Regions from separate parts of the Kitasatospora sp. NPDC057223 genome, predicted to be linked through region 2. Evidence: riboswitches for the same ligand, from Rfam matches in the RefSeq annotation. Region 2 holds a riboswitch; each other region holds the start of a gene.
The links. A riboswitch is a leader RNA that binds a small molecule or an ion and turns the genes downstream of it on or off. The one in region 2 is predicted to bind thiamine pyrophosphate.
Positions count from the first base shown of each region.

Region 1: linked by a shared signal. The riboswitch ahead of ACFUK0_RS05140 (purine-cytosine permease family protein) and the one ahead of thiC (phosphomethylpyrimidine synthase ThiC) in region 2 are both predicted to bind thiamine pyrophosphate.
Region 3: linked by a shared signal. The riboswitch ahead of thiO (glycine oxidase ThiO) and the one ahead of thiC (phosphomethylpyrimidine synthase ThiC) in region 2 are both predicted to bind thiamine pyrophosphate.

Region 1 is NZ_JBHUWW010000007.1:113,457-117,525, forward strand. Features, by position in the region: gene ACFUK0_RS05135 (glycerophosphodiester phosphodiesterase family protein) at 1-90, opposite strand, end outside; gene ACFUK0_RS05140 (purine-cytosine permease family protein) at 211-1,560, opposite strand; TPP riboswitch at 1,643-1,792, opposite strand; gene ACFUK0_RS05145 (S1C family serine protease) at 2,022-3,713, shown strand; tRNA gene ACFUK0_RS05150 (tRNA-Ser) at 3,802-3,889, shown strand; gene ACFUK0_RS05155 (prohibitin family protein) at 4,016-4,069, opposite strand, start outside.
Region 2 is NZ_JBHUWW010000081.1:28,077-32,145, forward strand. Features, by position in the region: gene ACFUK0_RS25545 (flotillin family protein) at 67-1,554, opposite strand; gene ACFUK0_RS25550 (hypothetical protein) at 1,701-1,901, opposite strand; TPP riboswitch at 2,053-2,182, shown strand; gene thiC (phosphomethylpyrimidine synthase ThiC) at 2,178-4,016, shown strand.
Region 3 is NZ_JBHUWW010000030.1:26,611-30,679, reverse strand. Features, by position in the region: gene thiE (thiamine phosphate synthase) at 1-362, opposite strand, end outside; gene ACFUK0_RS14050 (Rv2175c family DNA-binding protein) at 362-727, opposite strand; gene ACFUK0_RS14045 (NAD(P)/FAD-dependent oxidoreductase) at 813-2,009, opposite strand; TPP riboswitch at 2,089-2,201, shown strand; gene thiO (glycine oxidase ThiO) at 2,190-3,362, shown strand; gene thiS (sulfur carrier protein ThiS) at 3,359-3,568, shown strand; gene ACFUK0_RS14030 (thiazole synthase) at 3,628-4,069, shown strand, end outside.

The DNA.
Region 1 (4,069 bases), on a different contig from region 2:
CGGCAGGGCGTCGGAGGAGCCGCGGTGGGCGACCACCTGGACGGCGTGCGCGGTGCCGGCTGCGGCGGGGGAGAGGTCGGGGCTGGTCACAGGGCCACGATAGGCGCCGCAGGTGACACGGAGGCGACGGCGGCCCCAACCTGTGGGGCCGCCGTCACCGTACTGCCGTAAACCCGGCGCCCTGCGGCCGGGAAGCGCCGCTGGCCGGGCTCAGGCCTGCGAGCGGCTCCCGGCCCCGGTCAGCGGGGTGAGGGCCCAGGTGATCAGGGCGGGCACCAGGAAGCCGAACAGCGAGGCGGAGGTCCAGGACTGCGGCGTGAAGTGCAGCGCCTCCTGCGCGCTCGTCCAGAAGTCCGTCCACCAGCCCGCCACGGCGGTCGGCGCGAGGAACTGGTACGTGGCGAAGCCCAGCACCCACGGCAGCAGCATCAGCCAGCGCGACGGCGCCTGCTCGGAGAGGTCCCAGCCGCGCCGGCCGGCGCCCAGGAAGTAGTCGACGGCGAGCACCGCGAACAGCGGCACGAAGACCGAGCCGATCAGCCCGAGGAAGGCGTAGTACGAGTCGGTGAACACCTTGATCTGCAACGCCAGGACGGTGATCAGCACCCCGATCCCGCCGGTCAGCACCCGGCGGTCGATCCGCGGGAACAGGTTCTGGACCGACATCGCGGTCGAGTACACGTTCGCGAAGGACTGGTCGGTCTCGCGCAGCACCAGCACCAGCAGGAACGCCCAGCCGGCCCACACGCCGGTGAACGAGGAGAAGATCTTCTCGGTGTCTCCGCCGGACTGCAGCAGCGCGATCAGACCCAGCACGTAGCACCAGACCTGGGCCACGGTGTAGCCCGAGAAGGTGCCCCAGAACGAGGCCGAGGGCGTCCGCGAGTGCCGGGTGTAGTCCGCGGCCAGCGGCACGAACGAGATCGACACCGCGATGATCGCGTCGGTCGCCCCGAGGAACCCGTGCCAGTTGCCCGCTCCCGGGTCCGGGAAGCCCTGACGGGCCAGCTGGACGGTGAAGTACACCATCGCGACGCCCACCGCCGCGGCCACGTACTTGCGCAGCACGGCGATGGAGCCGAGCGGCCAGATGGTCAGCACGGTGGTCAGCGCGCCCGCCAGGACGACGAACAGCCAGCGGTACCCGTCGGTGCCCGCCACCGTCTGGGCGCCGCCCGCGATCACGATCAGCTCGAAGACGCCCCAGCCGACGCACTGCGCGATGTTCAGCACGGTCGGGACGTAGCTCAGCTTCGTGCCGAACAGCCCGCGCAGGTTCGCCATCGCGGGCGCCCCCGTCCGTGCGCCGATCAGCGCGGCCACGCCGAGCGCCGCCGTACCGATCACCGTGCCCGCGAGGATCGCGACCACGGCCGCCGTGAAGGACAGCTCCTCGCCCTGCGCGCCCAGCACCGTCGCCGCGCTGCTGAAACCGATCAGGCTGACGCCCAGGTTCAGCCAGAGCGCGAACTGGTCCTTGAAGGACAGCGTGCGCGGCGGCTCGGTGTCGAGCACGAGCGGGGCCTCGGCGCGCCCCTCGGGTGCCGGGCGGTCCAGCACGGCGACGTCCGTGTGAAGACCCTCGGAAGGGTGGGGGAATTCCGTGGACGCCGAGGCGTCCGAAGAAGAGGATGACGAAGCAGGCGCCATGGCCGATACTCCCTACGCCGGCATTACCCGGACAGGTTCCGGCGGTCAGCGCTCCCTCGGCCGGGGACCACGACTACCGTGGCGTACGGTCGACCAGCGCACTCTCAGCCTGGAAGAGGTCCAAGCTCCCGCGTGTGTCAGTTCGAAGCGACAGGCTAGCGGGGGCAGGGGCGAACGCCAAGGCCGGGGCGGCCGGCCGTCCACATCGCGGGATCGCGGCGAGCGCGCGGGGGAGCGCGTGGGACGGTTCGGGCGCGCTTGTTCGTTCTGCCTAAGGATTCTTATGAGTTCTTCAGAGAGCCCCTTACGGCAATCGAATCCCCAGTAGGAAAAACTATGGTTCTTGGTCCTGTCAGCTATGGAGGTCGTCAGTGAGCACCGAGCGCGAGAGTGGGTCCACCGGGCCGCAGGGGGAGCAGGTCCCCGGCGGTCACGGACCGGTGGGTCCGGCGCCTGACGGCCCGGCCGCACCGCCCGAGTTCCCCGCCCCCGCAGGCGCCGGCGCACCGGCCGAGGATTCGCCGCGGACACTGGCCTTCGGCAAGGTGACCGCCCCGGAGCCCGAGCCCGCCGCCCCTGTCGCCCCTGCTGCGCCCGCCACCCCGTCCTACCTGGACGCGCCGCCGCCCGTCCTGCCGCAGGCCCCGGCCCCCGCCGCTCCCGCCGCCCCGTCCTACCTGGACGCGCCGCCGCCGGCCAACCCGTACGCGACGCCGGCGCCCGCCGCCGCCCACGACCCGTACGCCGCCCCGGCCCCGGCCGCCGCCCAGGCCCCGGCCCCGGTCCCTGCCGAGCACGCGCACCACCCCTTCGGCGCCGGCCAGCCGCTCGGCGGCTGGGGCGCCCACGAGCAGGGCCCCGGCGGCACCTTCGGCGGCGCGGGTGTCCCCGGCGGCCCCGGCTACCCGGGCGCCTACCCCGGCGCGGCCCCCGGCGGCCCGCGCAAGAAGCGCGGCGGCCTGATCGCCCTGATCGCCGCGGTCGCCCTGGTCGCCGGTGTGGCCGGCGGCGCCGTCGGCGCGGCCGTCACCGACCGCGACGACACGGTCGCCTCCGCCAACGACAACCGCAGCACCACCGTCCAGGCGGGCAACACCCAGAAGACCGAGGCCGCCCCCGGCTCGGTCGCCGGGATCGCCCAGAAGGCACTGCCCAGCACCGTCACCATCAAGGCGGAGGGCAGCACCGAGTCCGGCACCGGCACCGGCTTCGTCTTCGACACCGAGGGCCACATCCTCACCAACAACCACGTGGTCGCCCCGGCCGCGAACGGCGGCAAGCTGACCGTCAAGTTCGCCGACGGCTCCGCCTACAGCGCCTCCGTGCTCGGCCGCGCCGAGGGCTACGACGTCGCCGTGGTCAAGCTCGACAACCCGCCCACGGAGAAGCTCAACCCGCTCCCGCTCGGCGACTCCGACAAGGTCAACGTCGGCGACGCCACCATCGCCATCGGCGCCCCGTACGGCCTTGAGTCCACCGTCACCACCGGCATCGTCAGCGCCAAGGACCGCCCGGTGGCCTCCGGCGACGAGACCGGCGCGCAGGCCTCCTACATGAACGCCCTGCAGACCGACGCCTCCATCAACCCGGGCAACTCCGGCGGCCCGCTGCTGGACGCCACCGGCGCCGTCATCGGCATCAACTCGGCGATCCAGTCCAACACTTCGGGATCCGGCCGGGCCGGCAGCATCGGCCTCGGCTTCGCCATCCCGATCAACCAGGCCAAGTGGGTCGCCAGCACCCTGATCGAGACCAAGACCCCCGTCTACGCCATCCTCGGCGTGCTGCGCAACGACGACTACAAGGGCGACGGCGCCCAGATCCAGTCCAACGCCGTCCAGGGCCAGCCCGCCGTCACCCCGAACGGCCCCGCCGACAAGGCCGGCCTGAAGCCCGGCGACGTCATCACCAAGCTCGGCGGCAGCCCGATCGAGAACGGCCCGGCCCTGGTCAGCAAGATCTGGACCCACAAGCCCGGCGACACCGTCGACGTCGAGTACACCCGCGACGGCAAGACCGCCACCACCAAGGTCACCCTCGGCGAGCGCAAGGGCGACAGCTGACCTGACCCCGGACGCCCCACCCCGCACGCCCCGCTCCGGAAACCCTGTGCACCGAACCCCGCCGGACCCGTTAGGCTGGCCCCCGCCTGGAGAGCTGCCCGAGCGGCCTAAGGGAACAGTCTTGAAAACTGTCGTGAGGTGACCCCTCACCGTGGGTTCGAATCCCACGCTCTCCGCGGGAGAGACGGCCCCTGACCAGCAGCAACGGTCAGGGGCCGTTGCCGTGCCCCGGCGTTGTGGCGGGGCGTCAGGGCGCCGGGCCCGGCCGCCCGCACGGGGCCGGGGTGCCGGCGGACGGGGGGTTACCGCTTGGTGCCGTCCACGATGACCGGGGTGCCGGTGCTGCCGCAGGGGCT
Region 2 (4,069 bases):
GCCGCCGGATACCCAACGTGCCCGCCCACCTGGCTCGGTGGGCGGGCACGCGGCGAACGCGGGAGGTCAGGAGTCCTGGACCGGGATGGGCTGGACCGGGACGGACCGGGGCCGCTCGCGCCCGCCGTCACCGGCGGGTGCCTGGGCAGCGGGTGCCTGCACGGCGCCGTTCATGGTGCCGAGCAGCTGGCGGGCCAGGCCCAGGCCGGTGCCGCCCATGGTCAGGGCCTTGGCGAACATCTCGCCCATGCCCTCGGCGCCGTTCAGCAGCACCATGTGCTCGACGTTGCCGAACGCCTCCGCGCCGGCCCGGACGATCTCCGGCCAGTTCTCGGCGAGTTGCTGGGCGACCACGGCCTCCTGGTTCTCCGCCAGGGCGGCCGCCCGGGCCTTGATCGACTCGGCCTCGGCGAGGCCCAATGCCCGGGCCGCCTCCGCCGCCGCGAGGCCCTTCGCCTCGGCCGACGCGGCCTCGGCCTGCCCGGTGGCCCGGGTCGCCTCGGCGGCGGCCAGGCCGCGCGCCTTGGTGGCCTCGGCCTCGGCGAGTGCCGCGAGCTTCACCCGGTTCGCCTCGGCGCCCGCCTTCAACTCGGTCTCCTTGGCCTGGGCCTGGGCGGCCGAGATCCGGGCGTCGCGGTCGGCGTCGGCCTTGGTGCGGGTCTCGTAGGCGCGGGCGTCGGCCGGCTTGCGGACGTCCGCCTGGAGCTGCTGCTCCTTGCGGTGCGCCTCCAGCTCGGCGACCTTGGTCTCCTGGACCACGACCTCCTGGCGGGAGGCGGCCAGCGCCAGCGGCCCCGCCTGCATCGCGCGGGCCGTCGCCGTCTCCATCTCGGCCTGGTAGCCGGCCTGCTGGATACCGCTGTTGCGGGTCGCCTCGGCCTTGCGGGCGAAGGCCTCCTGCTCGGCCTCGGTGGCCTGCCGGTCGGCCTCGGCCTGGGCGATGCGGGCGTCGCGCATCACGCGGGCCGCGTGCGGTGCGGCGAGGTTCTGGATGTAGCCGGTCGGGTCGAGGATCTCCTGGATCTGGAGCGAGTCGATGATCAGACCCAGCTTCTCCATCTCGGTGCCGGACGCGGCCCGGGTCTCCCCGGTGAGCCGCTCGCGGTCGCGGATCATGTCCTCGACGGTGAGGCCGCCGACGATGGAGCGCAGGTGGCCGGCGAAGACGTTGTGGACGCGGTGGCCCATCATCGCCTGCTGGTCCAGGAAGCGGCGGGCGGCGTTGGCGATCGACACCGTGTCGTCGCCGACCTTGAAGATCACAACGCCCTTGACGTGCACCGGGATCCCCTGCGACGTCACGCACTCGACGTCGAGGTCGGCCTCGTTCAGGTCCAGCGACAGCCTGCGCACGACCTGCACGCCCGGGGTGACGAGCGTGCCGCGGCCGGTGACGATCCGGAACCCCAGCCCCTCGCCGACTCCCTCGGCGCGGTGCTTGGACCCGGAGATGATCAGTGCCTCATTGGGCTCGGCGACCCGCCACATGAGCTTGAAGAGCACGACCAGGATGATGACGGAGGCGACGGACGCCCCTGCGATGCCGATGAGCATCGGCTGATTCCCCCTTCAGGGCACACCGGTGTTCCGTGGCTGCGCTCTGTTGTGCAGGATGGCGCGGAACACGGTGGCAGCAGGAGATTCTGCGCTTCCCGGGGTCGCTTGGGAAGTGGATTGTGTCCTGATTCCGCATCAGTGGATCAGGCCGGTGCTACGTACACCGTCCGGGGCGGCTGGTACTCGACCACGACCACCTGCGTGCCGACCGGCATCGGGTCGCCCGGCACCGCCGGGTACGCGAGGAAGGCCTCGGTGCCCTGCCGCTGCGGCACGTGCACCATCACCTCGCCGACCAGCCCGGCCCCGATCCGGCCGCTGACCCTCCCGATGAGCCCCACCATCCGGCCAGTGTGCCGGAGCAGGCCCGGTGGCGGAACCCGCCGGTCGCGCCCGGCGCCGTCCGGAGGCCGGCGGGCGTCCGACGGCCGGAGGGCGTCTGGACCAGGACGGATCCTGCGGCTACGGTGTTGACGTCTTGTTGCGGACAACACCGTCCGCAGACACGGGAGCTCGGAGCACCGGGCTGAGAGGGCGCTGAACGGTACACGCGTACCGGCCGCTGCGCCGACCGCAGGAACCTGGACCGGGTAATGCCGGCGTAGGGAGTAGAGGGTCTGATGACCACATTTGAAGCACCGGAGAAGTCTGCCCAGAGCCCGGCGAACAGCCCGGCGAGCGGCCCGGCCAACAGTGCGGGCACGGGGTACCCCACCCCCGCCTGGCGCAAGGCCCACCACGAGGGATCCCGCCCCGACCTGCGCGTTCCGTACCGTGAGGTGGTTCTCACCAACGGCCGGACCGTACCGCTGTACGACACCTCCGGCCCGTACACCGACCCCGCCTACGAGCCCGACGTGCGGCGCGGGCTGCCCGCGCTGCGCGACCCGTGGATCCGCCTGCGCGGCGACGTCGAGGAGTACGACGGCCGTGCGGCCCGCCCCGAGGACGACGGGATCAAGCACACCTCGCCGCGCGGCGGCGGCCTGCGCAACCTGGACGCCGTCTTCCCCGGCCGCCCGCGCCGCCCGCTGCGCGGCCGCGACGGCGTGGCGGTCACCCAACTCGCCTACGCGAAGCGGGGGATCGTCACACCGGAGATGGAGTTCATCGCACTGCGGGAGGGGCTCGCGCCCGAGTACGTCCGCGCCGAGGTCGCCCGCGGCCGGGCCGTCATCCCGCTCAACGTGAACCACCCCGAGGTCGAACCGGCCATCATCGGCACCAACTTCCTGGTGAAGATCAACGCCAACATCGGCAACTCGGCGGTCACCTCCTCGATCGAGGAGGAGGTCGAGAAGATGACCTGGGCCACCCGCTGGGGCGCCGACACCGTCATGGACCTCTCCACCGGCCGCAACATCCACACCACCCGCGAGTGGATCCTGCGCAACTCCCCCGTCCCGATCGGCACCGTGCCGCTGTACCAGGCGCTGGAGAAGGTCGACGGCAGGGCGGAGGAGCTGAGCTGGGAGGTCTACCGCGACACCGTCGTCGAGCAGTGCGAGCAGGGCGTCGACTACATGACCGTGCACGCCGGAGTGCTGCTGCGGTACGTGCCGATGACCGCCCGCCGGAAGACCGGGATCGTCTCGCGCGGCGGCTCGATCATGGCGGCCTGGTGCCTGGCGCACCATCAGGAGAACTTCCTCTACACCAACTTCGAGGAACTCTGCGACATCCTCGCGGCCTACGACGTCACCTTCTCGCTCGGCGACGGCCTGCGTCCCGGCTCCATCGCGGACGCCAACGACGAGGCGCAGTTCGCCGAACTCCAGACCCTCGGTGAGCTGGGCCGGATCGCCCGCGAGCGCGACGTCCAGGTGATGATCGAGGGCCCCGGGCACGTCCCGATGAACAAGATCAAGGAGAACATGGATCTCCAGCGGGAGATCTGCGACGAGGCGCCGTTCTACACCCTCGGCCCGCTCACCACGGACGTGGCGCCCGGCTACGACCACATCACCTCGGGCATCGGCGCCGCCATGATCGCCTGGTGGGGGACGGCGATGCTCTGTTACGTCACCCCCAAGGAGCACCTGGGGCTGCCCAACCGCGACGACGTGAAGACCGGCGTGATCACCTACAAGATCGCCGCCCACGCCGCCGACCTCGCCAAGGGCCACCCCGGCGCCCAGGCCTGGGACGACGCGCTCTCCGACGCCCGCTTCGAGTTCCGCTGGGAGGACCAGTTCAACCTGGCCCTCGACCCGGAGACCGCCCGCGCCTTCCACGACGAGACGCTCCCGGCGGAGCCCGCCAAGACGGCGCACTTCTGCTCGATGTGCGGGCCGAAGTTCTGCTCGATGAAGATCTCCCAGAAGATCCGTGCCGAACACGGTGACGGCTCCACCGCCGTGCCGACGGAGTTCGACGCGGACGCGGTGGCCGGAATGGCCGCCAAGTCGGAGGAGTTCGCCGCCCAGGGCAACCGGGTGTACCTGCCGCTCGCGGACTGACCCGGCGGCGTCGGCCGTTGCCCCGGTGGGACTGTCGGTCCCGGCGGCAACGG
Region 3 (4,069 bases), on a different contig from region 2:
TCGGACTCGGCGTGGCAGGACCGGCCGATGATCACGTCGTCGCCGAGGATCGCGCGGGCGGCCGGCACCGGCAGGTCGTCCTGCCCGAGGTGCAGCACCTGCGGGCGGGCCGCGTGGGCGACGTCGGCGCGGTCGTTCACCGAGAGCAGCCGGCCGTGGCGGCGGCAGGCGTCGGCGAAGACCTCCAGGTACTCCAGCTCCTGCCTGGCCTCCAGGCCCTTGTCGCGGAGCTGGACGATGTCGACGCCGCCGGCCAGTGCGGCGTCCAGGAACTGCGCCAGGTCGCCCTGCTCGCGGCGGGCGTCGGTGCACAGGTAGAGCCGGGCGTCGGCCAGCTGCTCCCGGGGGGTGTCCGCCGCCATCAGATCAGCATCGCCTGGGCCCGGCGCTTCACCTCGGTGCCGCGGTTCTCCTGCAGGGCCTGGATCGGGCTGCCGGGCAGCGACGGGTCCTCGGTGAACAGCCACTCCAGGATCTCCGCGTCGTTGTACCCGCAGTCGCGGAGCACCGTCAGCGTGCCGGACAGGTGCTTGACCAGCCCGGGGCCGTCGATGAAGGCGGCCGGCACCTGGAGGGACTTGTTGGGGCCACGCCGGACGGCGATCAGGCCGCCGCTCTTGACGAGGTCCCGTACTTCGGTGACCCGGACACCCCACTGCTCCGAGATGTCGGGCAGGTACATCCACCCGGGGACAAGGTCTTGAATCTTCGCTTCGATCTCGCTCACGTCACCAGACTGCCACCTCGCCGGGCCGCCGCGCACCAAACCCACTCCCGCGAGGCCCCCGGTGACCCGGTGTGACCGCCCGGTGCTACCCCGCGAGGGCGGACTTCAGCGGCACGGCCGGGTCGGCCGCGCGGGCCGGGTCGAGCACGGCGGAGCGCTCCAGCAGCTTGCGGCCCTGGACGAGGTCGCGCGGGCGGTCGACGGTCAGCAGGGCGCGCAGTTCGCCGCCGCGCAGCCAGAGCACCGACCAGGCCGGGTCGCCGGGCGCCCCGCGCCAGAGCAGCTCGTCGCCCTCGGTGTGCCGCCCGGCGTACTGCACCATCCGCCCGAACTGCTCCGACCAGAAGTACGGCACCGGGTCGTACGGGGTGTCCGCCCCGAGCAGTGCGGCGGCCACCGCGTCGCCGGACTGCAGCGCGTGGTCCCAGTGCTGGACGGCCAGCCGGGTGCCCGCGCGGGCCGAGGGGTAGGAGACGCAGTCGCCGGCCGCCCAGACGCCCGGCAGCGAAGTCCGCAGCCGCTCGTCGACGAGGATCGCGCCGCCCGCGTCCAGGGCCACCGCCGAGCCGGCCAGCCAGCCGGTGGCGGGCCGGGCGCCGATGCCGACGACCACCTCGTCGGCGGCCAGCCGGGTGCCGTCGCCGAGCAGCACCTCGCCGGGGCCGACCGCCGCCACCCGGGCACCGCAGTGCAGCACGACGCCGGCCTCCTCGTACCAGGCGGTCATCGCCCCGCCGACTGCCCGGGGCAGCGCGCCGGGCAGCGGAGCCGGCCCTGCCTCGACCACGGTGACCTCGCAGCCCAGCTCCCGGGCGGCGGTGGCCGTCTCGGCGCCGATCCAGCCGGCCCCGACCAGCACGATCCGGCTGCCGGGCCGCAGCCGGGCGCGCAGCGCGAGCGCGTCGTCGAGGGTGCGCAGCAGGTGCGCGCCGTCCGCTCCGGGCAGGGCGGTGGGGGCGGCGCCGGTGGCGATCACCAGGCTCCCGTACGGCAGCGGGCCGGCGTCGGTGTGCAGGACGCCGGGCTCCAGGCCGGTGGCGCGGCGGCCGGTGAGCAGTTCGACGCCGAGCCGGCGGTAGTCGACGTCCAGGGTGGTGGAGTCGGCCTTGCCGAGCAGGACGTCCTTGGAGAGCGGCGGGCGGTCGTAGGGTGCGTGCGGTTCGTCGCCCAGCAGCGTGATCGGCCCCTGCAGGCCCCCTCTGCGCAGCGCGCCCACGCACTGGGCACCCGCCAGCCCCGCCCCGACAACGACCACCTGGTCCGTGCTCCGCTGCTCTCCCACGGCGCCAGCCTATCGGCCGGGCCGGCCACCCTTCGTACGCGCCTTCGGCAGCGCTGACACCCGGCGTTAAGGTGGGGTGCACCTTCATCACGGGAGCCCGGCGGACCGGGCTGAGAGGCGGGCTGACACGGCCTGCGACCGTCCGAACCTGATCCGGGTCATACCGGCGAAGGGAGAGCAATGACTTCGGCACGAACCCGTCCCGACCTGCTGGTCGTCGGCGGCGGCATCATCGGCCTGGCGGTCGCCTGGCGCTCGGCGCAGCGCGGCCTCGGCGTCACGGTGGTCGATCCGGCGCCGGGCGGCGGCGCGGCGCAGGTCGCGGCGGGGATGCTGGCCCCGGTCACCGAGCTGCAGTACGGCGAGGAGGCCCTGCTGGAGCTGGGCCTGGCGTCCAACGCCCGGTACGCGCAGTTCGCGGCCGAGCTGGAGGAGGCCTCCGGGTTGTCGACCGGCTACCGCGCCTGCGGCACCCTCGCCGTCGCGCTGGACTCCGACGACCGCGAGGAGCTGCGCGAGCTGCACGCCTTCCACCAGCGCCTCGGGCTGGCCTCGCACTGGCTGACCGGCCGCGAGTGCCGCCGGCTCGAACCGATGCTGGCACCCGGCGTGCGCGGCGGGCTGCACGTGACGGACGACCACCAGGTGGACGGCCGGCGGCTGGCGGCCGCGCTGGTCGAGGCCTGCGGCCGGGCCGGGGTGACGCTGCTGCGGGCAGGGGCCGCCGAGCTGCTGACCGGGGCCGGCGCCGACCGGGTGACCGGTGTCCGGCTGGACGACGGGACGACCCTGGCCGGCGACACCGTGGTGCTGGCGGCGGGGCCGCGCAGCCACCTGCTGCCGGGCCTGCCGGAGGGCGTGCTGCCCGCGATCCGCCCGGTCAAGGGGCAGATCCTGCGGCTGCGCGTGCCCGCGCCGTACCGCCCGTTCCTGTCCCGCAACGTGCGTGCCGTGGTGCGCGGACAGCACCTGTACCTGGTGCCGCGCGAGGACGGCGAGCTGGTGATCGGCGCGACCAGCGAGGAGCAGGGGTACGACACCACCGTCACCGCCGGCGGGGTGTACGAGCTGCTGCGCGACGCCCACGACCTCGTCCCCGGCATCACCGAGCTGCCGCTGGTGGAGACCTCCGCCGGTCTGCGCCCCGGCTCGCCGGACAACGCGCCGCTGATCGGCTGGACCAGCCTGCCCGGCCTGTACGCGGCCACCGGCCACTACCGCAACGGCGTCCTGCTGACGCCGGTGACCGCGGACCTGGCCGCGCAGGAGCTGGCCACCGGGGTCACCCCCGCGCTCGCGGCCCCGTTCTCCCCCACCCGTTTCTCCCGCTTCTCCGCAAAGGCCCTCGCATGAGCGTCATCTCCCTGTCCGTCAACGGCGAGGACCGGCAGGTCCCCGCCACCAGCACCCTCGCCGAGGTGGTCGCCACCGTGAGCGGCGCGCCCTCCGGCGTCGCCGCCGCCGTCAACGAGGCCGTGGTGCCGCGCGGCGCCTGGCCCCGGACGCTCCTCGCGACGGGCGACCGGGTCGAGATCCTCACCGCCGTCCAGGGAGGCTGAGCGCGGTGGCCGACGACACTCTGACGATCGCGGGCACCGCCTTCGCCTCCCGCCTGATCATGGGCACCGGCGGGGCGCCGAGCCTGGAGATCCTGGAGCAGGCGCTGCGGGTCTCCGGCACCGAACTGACCACGGTCGCGATGCGCCGGGTCGACACCGCCACCCAGGGCTCGGTCCTGGACGTGCTGAAGCGGAGCGGCATCCGGGTGCTGCCGAACACGGCGGGCTGCTTCACGGCCGGCGAGGCCGTGCTGACGGCCCGCCTGGCCCGCGAGGCGCTCGGCACCGACTGGGTGAAGCTGGAGGTCATCGCGGACGAGCGGACCCTGCTGCCCGACCCGATCGAGCTGCTGGACGCCGCCGAGACACTGGTCGACGACGGCTTCACGGTGCTCCCGTACACCAACGACGACCCGGTGCTGGCCCGCAAGCTGGAGGACGTCGGCTGCGCGGCGATCATGCCGCTCGGCTCGCCGATCGGCTCGGGCCTCGGCATCCGCA